Regions from separate parts of the Cupriavidus sp. 22TCCZM04-2 genome, predicted to be linked through region 3. Evidence: predicted binding sites of a transcription regulator. Region 3 holds the regulator's gene; each other region holds the start of a gene.

Region 1 (3,222 bases), on a different contig from region 3:
GCACATCGAGCCAGGTGGTGTTGACCGTTTCCCAGACCTCGGTCGTGAGCGAGCCGCGTACCGCGCGCGCGTTCTCGCGCGCCGCGCGCAGGCAGCTCATGATCGACGACGGATTGGTCATGTCGCGCACCATGAAGTCGATCACGTCGTCGCGCGTCAGCAGTCCGTACTTGTGGTCGAAAGCACGGGTCAGCTCCGAGATGTCGAGCATGGCCCACCAGCCCTGCTCCGCCACTTCCGCGGATTGCGGCAGCAGCGAGGTCTGGTAGTTGACGTCCAGCATGCGCGCGGTGTTCTCCGCGCGTTCGGTATAGCGGGCCATCCAGAAGAGATGGTCGGCGGTGCGGCTCAGCATGGGATTCTCCTCGCAATGCGGTCGTGGCGGCCTGGCGTCGTTGTGGCGGAGGGCTCAGCGCTCCAGCACCCAGGTGTCCTTGGTGCCCCCGCCCTGCGAGGAATTCACCACCAGCGATCCTTCGCGCAGTGCGACGCGCGTGAGCCCGCCCGGCACCATGCGCACCTCGCGCCCCGACAGCACGAACGGACGCAGGTCGATATGGCGCGGCGCGATACCCGCCTCGACATAGGTCGGGCACGTCGACAACGCCAGCGTCGGCTGGGCGATGTACTGCTCGGGCCGCGACTTCACCACCTCGCGGAAGGTATCGATCTCCGCGCGCGTGGCCGCAGGTCCCACCAGCATGCCGTAGCCGCCGGCGCCATGGGTTTCCTTGACCACCAGCTCCGCCATGTTGTCGAGCACGTACTGCAGATCGTCCGGGCGCCGGCACATATAGGTCGGCACATTGTTGAGGATGGCCTCCTCGCCAAGGTAGAAGCGGATCATGTCGGGTACGTACGGGTAGATTGATTTGTCGTCCGCCACACCGGTGCCGATGGCATTGCAGATGGTCACGTTGCCCGCGCGGTAGACCGACAGCAGCCCCGCCGCGCCGAGCGAGGAATCGTGCCGGAACACCAGCGGATCGAGGAAATCGTCATCCACGCGGCGGTAGATCACGTCGATGCGCTGCGGCCCCTGCGTGGTGCGCATGTAGAGATGGTCGTCCTCGACGAAGAGGTCGCTGCCTTCCACCAGTTCGACGCCCATCTGCTGCGCCAGGAAAGCGTGTTCGAAGTAAGCCGAGTTGTACATGCCCGGTGTCAGCACCACCACGGTGGGGTCAGCGATGGCCTGCGGCGAAACCCCGCGCAGCATGTCGAGCAGCAGGTCGGGATAGTGGGCCACCGGCGCGACGCGGTTGCGGGCGAACAGGTCCGGGAACAAGCGCATCATCATCTTGCGGTTTTCGAGCATGTACGACACGCCCGACGGTACGCGCAGGTTGTCCTCCAGCACGTAGAACTCGCCCTCGCCGGCCCGCACGACGTCGATGCCGGCCACATGCGCGTAGACGTCGTGCGGCACGTCCAGGCCCAGCATCTCGGGGCGGTACTGCGCGTTGTTGTAGATCTGGTCCGGCGGGATCACGCCGGCGCGAATGATGTCCTGCCCGTGATAAATGTCGTGGATGAAGCGGTTCAGCGCCGCCACACGCTGGCGCAGGCCCTTGTCCAGGATGGCCCATTCGCTGGCCGGGAAGATGCGCGGGATCACGTCGAACGGAATGGTCCGCTCGGTGCCGCTGTTGGATTCATCCTTGTCGCCGTAGACCGCGAAGGTAATGCCCACGCGCCGGAAGATCAGGTCCGCCTCGGCGCGCTTGTTGGCCATGGTGTTCTCGGACTGTCGCGCCAGCCAGTCCGAGAATTGCCTGTAGTGCGGCCGTACCAGGCCACCCGGCAGGGCCTGCCCCGCCTGGATGACGGTATTCCGCTCGTCATCCCGCCAATCCAGCATCTCGTCAAAAAAGCGCGCCGCCATGATGGCCCTTCCCTCCGTGAAATCGGGGGGCGTCCTGGTCGCCTGGCCTGCCGGTCTCCCACCGGAATCGCCGCCCCTTGTTTTTTGGCTCTACAGACTGTCGAGTGACTGGCCCTTTCAGCATACTTGTGCCAGCGAAAGCCGCAAGTCCCCGCGATGGCGCGGCACGGAAACGGGTGAAGCAAGATGCCTGCCAGGGGTACTGCAGACGCGCGCGCAGAAGTGGGTCAGCGCGCGGCGGTGGCGCGGTGGCGTTCGCCGTCGTCGAGGATGGCCTGCACCAGCGCCTGCGGCGTTTGCCGGATATCGAGCACAAGCGCGCCCTGGGGTTCTTCCAGCGTATCGAGTTGGCTCTGCAGCAGTGCCGGGTTGAAGAAGTGGTCCGTGCGCGCGGACAGGCGCGAGCCGATCACCGACGCGTCGCCTTTCATGTAGACGAAGGTCACGCCGCCGTCCGGCGGCGTCAGCCGGTCGCGATACACCTGGCGCAGCGCGGAGCAGGTGAACACGTGGGTCCGGCCCTCGGCCCGCGCGGCATCGATGGCCGCGCGCATGGCCGCCAGCCATGGCCAGCGGTCCTCGTCGGTAAGCGGAATGCCCGCGTGCATCTTGGCCTTGTTGGCGGCGCTGTGGAATTCGTCCGCGTCATGGAACGCGCAGCCCAGGCGTTGCGCCAGCATTTCGCCAACCGTGGATTTGCCGCTGCCGGAAACGCCCATCAGGATATAGATCATGTCTGCTCCATCGATCATGGTGTCGGATGGTTTGCCCCACCCTTGTCGGTAGCCTGGCGCCGGCAGGCGGCGCACAGGTGCCCGGCTGGCGGCTGGCACCGGCCGGGAGGAATCGAGTCAATCGGATGAAACGGGCCTTGGCCCGGCTATTGTGCGACGGAATGCGCTGCCGTGGCAGTTCCGGGCGCCGCGGCCGCCGGCATGGCGTCGGCCTCGGAGAGGTCGAGTGCGCTGCCGCCCTCTTCCGCCATGCGCGCGTGACGCCGGAACAGGCCGAACAGGCCGCGGCCCATGCTGAACCGGGCGAAATCATCGGCCGGCGCCGGCACGACGGGGCGCGCCGCGAACTCGGCCGGATCACCGAGCCAGGCAAGCGTGCCGGCAACGGCGTCCATGCGCACCAGGTCGCCATCGCGCACGCGCGCCAGCGGTCCGCCGGCCAGCGCCTCGGGGCCCATGTGGATCACCGCGGGGACCTTGCCGGAGGCGCCGGACATGCGGCCATCCGTCACCAGCGCCACGCGGTGCCCCGCATCCTGCAGCGCACCAAGCACGGGCGTCAGGCGATGCAGTTCCGGCATGCCGTTGGCATTGGGTCCCTGG
Region 2 (3,222 bases), on a different contig from region 3:
CACTCCGGTTGAACAGTGATCTGGGCCGATTTACCAACTTCATGAACTTGCTCGACTACGCCGGCATTGCGGTGCCGGCTGGCTTCACCGAAGCCGGGCTGCCGTTTGGCGTGACAGTGGCGGCCCCCGCGCATCAGGATGTGCCCCTGCTGCGCCTGGCCACGCGCTGGCAGCAGGCGCTGCGGGGGCGCGCCGCCACCCTGGGCGCGACCGGCCATGCGTTGCCGGACGATGCCGCATCGCTCGCCGCAGTCCGTTCCGGCCAGGTCCGCGTCGCCGTCTGTGGCGCACACCTGCAAGGGCTGCCGCTGCACCACCAGCTGACCGATCGTGGTGCCAGGCTGGTGGCATGCACCCGAACGGCGCCCTGCTATCGGCTCCATGCCTTGCCCGGCAGCGGCACGCGGCGTCCGGGGCTGGAGCGCGTGGACGACGGCGGCGCTGCCATCGAGGTGGAGGTATGGGAACTGCCGGAGGCCAGCTTTGGCAGCTTCGTCGCGGGCATTCCGGCCCCGCTGGGTATTGGCCGCACGCAACTGGCCGACGGAACCAGTGTGCCGGGATTCATCTGCGAGCCCGCCGGTCTGGCGGGCGCCGAAGACATCACCGCCTACGGCGGATGGCGGGCCTGGCTCGCGCGGGAAGGCGCCGCGCAAGCGTAGCGCCCGGTAGAGGCGTTCCGGCAGGCGCAAAGACCTGCCGGCCGCCGGGGCGGTGCATGCGGAGTTCCGGCTCCGCTGCATGCTCCTTCGCCCGGGGTTCAGAATCCGATCGTTGCCGATGCCAGGAACTGGTTCTTCTGGCTGACGCCGAAGCGGTTCTTGCCACCAAGGATCCACTGGATTCCCACGCTTGCCGGCGTGCCGGGAATGGGCGCGTTCAACGCCATGGTCAGGTGCCGGAAGGCCTTGCCGACGGGCGCGTTGCCCGCGAAGCATCCATTCACCACGAAGGCGGCGCCCGGGCCGCAGGCAGTGCCCGTCAGCGTGTCGGTGGTGCCGAGATACTTGCCTTCCTTGCGATAGGTGTAGGCGCCGGCGGTGGCGCTGAATGTCATGCCGTACGGCAGCGGCTGGGTGTAGACAAGCGTCCAGTACGTATCGCCCTTGTTGCCCCACACCACATCGTTGAGCAAGGTTTGCGCGTTGAGGCTGAGCGGGCCGTAGGAAAGGCCCGCCTTGGTTTCCAGTGCGTTGGCGTGTTCGCCGTTGAGGTAGTAGTAGGCGGTCATGCCAACCGTATAGCCGAGGTCACCCGCCAGCTTGCCGCCGTAGGCGCCGTAAAAGTCGTTTTCCACGGAGCGGTTGTTCTGGAAATCGGTGATGCTGCGGTCGCTGTAGGAGCGTCCGAGCTGGCGGTACGAATAGTTGATCATGGATGCCCAGTAGCCAATGCTCCAGCCGCTTTCATGGGCCAAGTCCAGACCCCATTGCAGGGCCGGCCGCGACGATTCGGGCGCGTCCGCCCCGGCGTTGCCCAGCGGGGCGCCGTTGCCATAGGTGGTGGTGGCGCCGCGCAGCACATAGCGAGATACCAGATCGAGATGGCCCGTGAAGGTATAGGGTTCTGCAGCGGCATTCGGTTCGGCGGTGTTCTCGACGGGCACAGGCGCGGCATCCTGCGCATGGGCGGCGCCTGTGAAGTGGGCCGCGGCAAGGGCCAGGCTGACGCAAAGCTTTCGGGCTGGACGGCGGTTGACGGGGGTTACCGGCATAGGTTGGCTCCAATCGGTGGACAAGGGCAGGGAAGCCACCTCTTTCACGAAGTGAACCTCCCGGGCTTTTGTCCCGCCGTGGAGCCGCTGGCGCGCGAGCTGCCAGTGGCCGGTTGCTCTCGGACCAGTCATCGTGCGCGTGGCACGACCGGAACCCTAGCTACCCTTCGGTGAGCGACATACGGTCGCCTCCCGGGGACGCGGATATGCAAGTAGCATGCCACGACCCTGCTGTTTGCATCGGGTCTTTGGTGCGGATGCCGTGCCAATCTGGTTGAGGATCGCCTGTGGCAGTGCCAGAATTCCAGCATTGCGTGATCGCGTGACTGCATTGAGGAACTGACCCGCCGGCAGCGTGGCGGGCCGGGGCGCATATGAACCGGGAACCGCTTAACGAGGCGCCGGATGGGTCGGTGATGTTTGCCGACCTCAGCGGCAGCACCAGGCTGTACGAGGTGGCCGGCAATGCGGCGGCCATGGCTGCGGTTGCGCAATGCCTCGGCGTCATGCGCTCCTGCTCCGAAGCGGCCGGCGGGCGCATCGTCAAGACCATTGGCGACGAGATCATGGTGCTGTTCCCCGCGGCCGGGCGCGCGCTGCAGGCCGCGCTCGACATGCAGTTCGCGGTGTCCCAGCTGCCGCCTGTGTCCGGCGTGCCGATGTCGATCCATATCGGCTTTCACCATGGCCCGGTGCTTGCTGATGCATCGGGCGACGTGTTCGGCGATACCGTCAACCTTGCCGCGCGGCTATGCAAGCTGGCGTCGCGCGGACAGATCATCACCAGCGCGGAATCCGTGGAGCAGCTTCCCGACTTGCTGCGCCAGGCCACGCGCTACCTGTACCCGACACAAGTGCGCGGCCGCGAGCAACCGGTCGAATTGTTCGAGGCGATCTGGCAACAGGCCACCGACCTGACGCTGATCGATACCGAAAGCCCCCGGACCGCCTGCTCGGTGTTTCTCACGCTGCGCTACCGCTCGGCGGTGGTGGAGATGAATCTTGCCTCGGCGCCGGTCACCATCGGCCGCGACAGCGGCATGACGATCGTGGTGTCGGACCGCCGCGCCTCGCGCTTCCAGGCCACCGTCGAGACGCGCGGCGGCCGCTATGTGCTGGTCGACCGCAGCTCGAACGGCACGCACGTTACGCTCGACGGCGAAGAGAGCTTTATCCTGCGCCGCGACGACGTCATGCTGCGCAGTCACGGCTGGATCACGTTTGGCCAGGCGCTGGACAACACCGAGGAAGGGGTCGAGTTCTTCGTGCGCGTCGAGCGCCTGTGACGGCCGGCGGGTCACGCGTGCGCGGCGAAGCCCGCGCGGCAGGCCTGCACCAGGTCCCGGGCCAGCGACTCGCGCTGCGCCGGCGCCTCGGCGATGGCCTGCGCCATGCCGGACGCAAGCGCGTCGACCGGCACTGCCGAGAGTGTGCTGCCGGTGCCCCAGGTCGCATCGAAGGCGGCCTGCTTGCTTGCCGCGAGCGGTTGCCCCGGACGCAGCAGTCCC
Region 3 (3,222 bases):
CGACAGCAATTGGGCGATTTCGGAAAGAATCTCGAGATGCTGCTGCGTAGCCTGTTCCGGCACCAGCAAGAAGATCAGCAGCGAGACGGGCTTGCCATCCGGCGATTCGAACGGGATCGGCTCGGCCAGCCGCATGAAGGCAGCCAGCGGTTGCTTCAGCCCCTTGATGCGCCCGTGCGGAATGGCCACGCCCGCGCCCAGACCGGTCGAACCCAGGGACTCGCGCGCGAACAGGTTGTCGGTCACGGTCGCCCGCGCCACGCCATGGTTGTTCTCGAATAGGAGCCCGGCTTGCTCGAATACACGCTTCTTGCTGGTGACGCTGACGTCGAGATTAATGTTGCCGGGTGGCAGCAGTTTGGCCAAACGATTCATGGGCGATGCGAGGATTTCAGTTAGCAGGCAGATCGGACTGCTCAGCCCGGAAACGAAGTGGGGCCGGGTTGCGGCCACGCCATGGCTTACCAAGCGTTCGGCCATTATAGAGCAGCGTCTCCCCTGTTCTTGTGCAATGCAGCGCCCTGTATGGCCTGGTCCGTGCTGGCGCCGCCACACCTGGGTACGGTGCTCGCGCCGGAGTCGCTACGCGCTATGTCTTGGAGAGCATACACCGTGCTGCGCCAGTTGCGAACACTTGTGTCCAGGACACGCGCAAGGCCAGGGCTACAGATGCAAAAAAGCCGCGCTACATGGCGCGGCTTGCTTTATCAGTCCTGTTTTCAGTGCCCAGCCTTGCGACTGGCAGGCTTGATTATTGCTGCTGTAGTTGAGCCTCGGCCATCTGGTACTTGACCGCTTCACGGTCGTGGCCTTGCACGCGATCCTTGTAGCGAATCACCTGGCGGTCCAGCTTGTCGACGAGTGCGTCGATGGCCGCATACAGGTCTTCGTGATGGGCTTCCACAAAAATGTCCTTGCCCCGAAGGTGCAAATTGATTTCCGCGTACTGACGCCTGTCCTTTTCCTTGTGATTGTCGACTGAGAGTAGCACGCTGACGCCAATGACTTGATCGAAATGCCTGACGATACGCTCCAGCTTCGTTTCCACGTACTCACGCAGCGGAGGCGTGATGTCCAGGTGGTGTCCACTGATCTTGAAGTTCATAGCGCTTCTCCTTCTGAAAGAGCTGCACCAGGCAGGCGGTGCAACTCGGCTACAAAGTCTTGCGGAGATTGACAGCAGGGATCTTCAGGGCTTCGCGATACTTGGCGACGGTACGGCGCGCGACAACGAAGCCTTGTTCACCCAGCAATTCGGCAATTCGGCTGTCGGAAAGAGGACTCCTCGGGTCTTCGGCTCCTATAAGTTGCTTGATCAAGGCGCGGATCGCCGTTGAAGAAGCCGCCCCACCGGTTTCGGTGGAAACGTGGCTGCCAAAAAAGTACTTCAGTTCGAAAGTACCCATCGGCGTTGCCATGTATTTATTGGTCGTCACCCGGGATATGGTTGACTCGTGTAATCCCAGTGTATCGGCAATCTCCCGCAAAACCAAGGGGCGCATCGCGATTTCCCCGTGCGTGAAGAAGTTCTTCTGACGCTCGACAATCGCCTGCGAAACTCGCAGGATCGTGTCGAACCTTTGCTGGATATTCTTGATCAGCCAGCGCGCTTCCTGCAGCTTTTGCTGCAGCCCCGCGGCACCGGATTCACCCTTGGCGCCGCGCAGGATCTGCGCGTACATGTCGTTGATGCGCAGGCGCGGCATCACATCCGGATTGAGCTGCGCGATCCAGCCGCCGCCGCTCTTGCGCACGAATACGTCAGGCACCACGAAGTCCGCTTCGGGGCGGCTGTATGCGTGGCCTGGGTAGGGCGCGAGCGAGCGGATCAGTTCATGCGCGGCCTTGAGCGCCGCTTCATCCACCTGCAGTGCTTTTTTCAGGCGCGTGTAATCGCGTACGGCAAGCAGTTCAAGGTGATGGTTGACGATCGAGAGCGCCAGTTCGCGCTGCGGATGCTGCAGCCGGCGCAGCTGCAGGCTCAGGCATTCGGCCGCGTTGCGCGCGCCCACGCCGGGCGGGTCGAAGCTTTGCAGCAGCGTGAGGATCGCCTGCAGTTCGTCGACCTCGAATTCGAGTTCCTCGGGCAACTCGGAGCAAATCTCGTCGAGCGACGCGCTCAGGTAGCCATCGTCGTCGAGCGATTCGATCAGGAAGATCGCCAGGCCCTTGTCGCGAGTCGAGATCTTCAGCGGCGCGAGCTGCTCCATCAGGTGTTCGCGCAGGGTGGGTTCGGCGTCGCGCAGCTGCATGGGCGTCTTCTCGTCGTCCTCGCCCTGCGGGCGCCGCGCGAAATCGTCCAGGCTCCAGTCGCTGCCGTAATCCTCGCTACCGCTGTCGCTATAGCTCTCATCCTCGCTGCCCGGGCTGCTGGGGTTCGCGTCGCTGTTGCCCTGCGGTTCGGCCGGTGCGGGCGCGGGTGCGCTCTGCAGGTTGACCGAGCCATCGGCCGCCACGCGCAGCGGGCTGTCGATCCAGTCGTTTTCGCGCTCCAGCAGCGGGTTTTCCGTCAAGGCCTGCTCGACTTCCTGCTGCAGCTCAAGCGTAGAAAGTTGCAGCAGCCGGATCGACTGCTGCAGTTGCGGCGTGAGTGCCAGATGTTGGGAGAGACGGAGCTGTAGCGACGGTTTCATGCGACCTATTCTATGCGCATCCAACCGATGTTGGAACGGAAATTGCTATCGCTGATGCTGCCTGATCGTCTCTGCCAAGCCCACCTGCCGCCCCCGGCTTCACATGCGGAAGTTCTCGCCCAGGTAGACGCGGCGCACCGACTCGTTGGCGATGATTTCGTCGGGCTGGCCCGATGCGAGTACGGTGCCTTCGCTGATGATGTACGCGTGGTCGCAGATGCCAAGCGTCTCGCGCACGTTGTGGTCGGTGATCAGTACGCCGATGTTGCGTGCCTTCAGGAAGCTGACGATGCGCTGGATTTCGCCGACGGCGATCGGATCCACGCCGGCGAACGGTTCATCAAGCAGGATGAAGCGCGGCGAGGACGCCAGCGCGCGGGCGATTTCCACGCGGCGGCGCTCGCCGCCCGACAGCGACAGCGCGGGGTTGTTGCGCAGGTGGGCGATCTGCAGGTCGTCCAGCAGCGTATCGAGGCGGCTGTCGATCTCGGCCTTAGGCAGCGGCTTGCCGTTGACCAGCTGCAGCTCCAGCACCGCGCGGATGTTCTCTTCCACATTGAGCTTGCGGAACACCGACGCTTCCTGCGGC

What was found. The regulator sigma-54, encoded in region 3, starts transcription at its own class of promoters, with help from an activator protein. The targets are predictions, from matches to a motif close to TGGCANGNAANCTGCTTT.
Region 1: AC3FKG_RS07015 (circularly permuted type 2 ATP-grasp protein) is a predicted target of sigma-54. The motif match lies at 2,064-2,081, and genes of this name have one in related genera.
Region 2: AC3FKG_RS19150 (TorF family putative porin) is a predicted target of sigma-54. The motif match lies at 1,920-1,937, and genes of this name have one in related genera.

Annotation. Positions count from the first base shown of each region.
Region 1 covers NZ_JBYOJS010000003.1:244,566-247,787, reverse strand. Annotated here, with positions in the region: gene AC3FKG_RS07020 (alpha-E domain-containing protein) at 1-355, opposite strand, end outside; gene AC3FKG_RS07015 (circularly permuted type 2 ATP-grasp protein) at 410-1,885, opposite strand; gene AC3FKG_RS07010 (gluconokinase) at 2,113-2,619, opposite strand; gene edd (phosphogluconate dehydratase) at 2,766-3,222, opposite strand, start outside.
Region 2 covers NZ_JBYOJS010000013.1:55,377-58,598, forward strand. Annotated here, with positions in the region: gene atzF (allophanate hydrolase) at 1-662, shown strand, start outside; gene AC3FKG_RS19150 (TorF family putative porin) at 761-1,714, opposite strand; guanidine-I (ykkC/yxkD leader) riboswitch at 1,770-1,885, opposite strand; gene AC3FKG_RS19155 (adenylate/guanylate cyclase domain-containing protein) at 2,089-3,000, shown strand; gene AC3FKG_RS19160 (polysaccharide pyruvyl transferase family protein) at 3,012-3,222, opposite strand, start outside.
Region 3 covers NZ_JBYOJS010000004.1:245,103-248,324, reverse strand. Annotated here, with positions in the region: gene AC3FKG_RS09060 (PTS sugar transporter subunit IIA) at 1-375, opposite strand, end outside; gene hpf (ribosome hibernation-promoting factor, HPF/YfiA family) at 752-1,105, opposite strand; gene AC3FKG_RS09050 (RNA polymerase factor sigma-54) at 1,155-2,633, opposite strand; gene lptB (LPS export ABC transporter ATP-binding protein) at 2,733-3,222, opposite strand, start outside.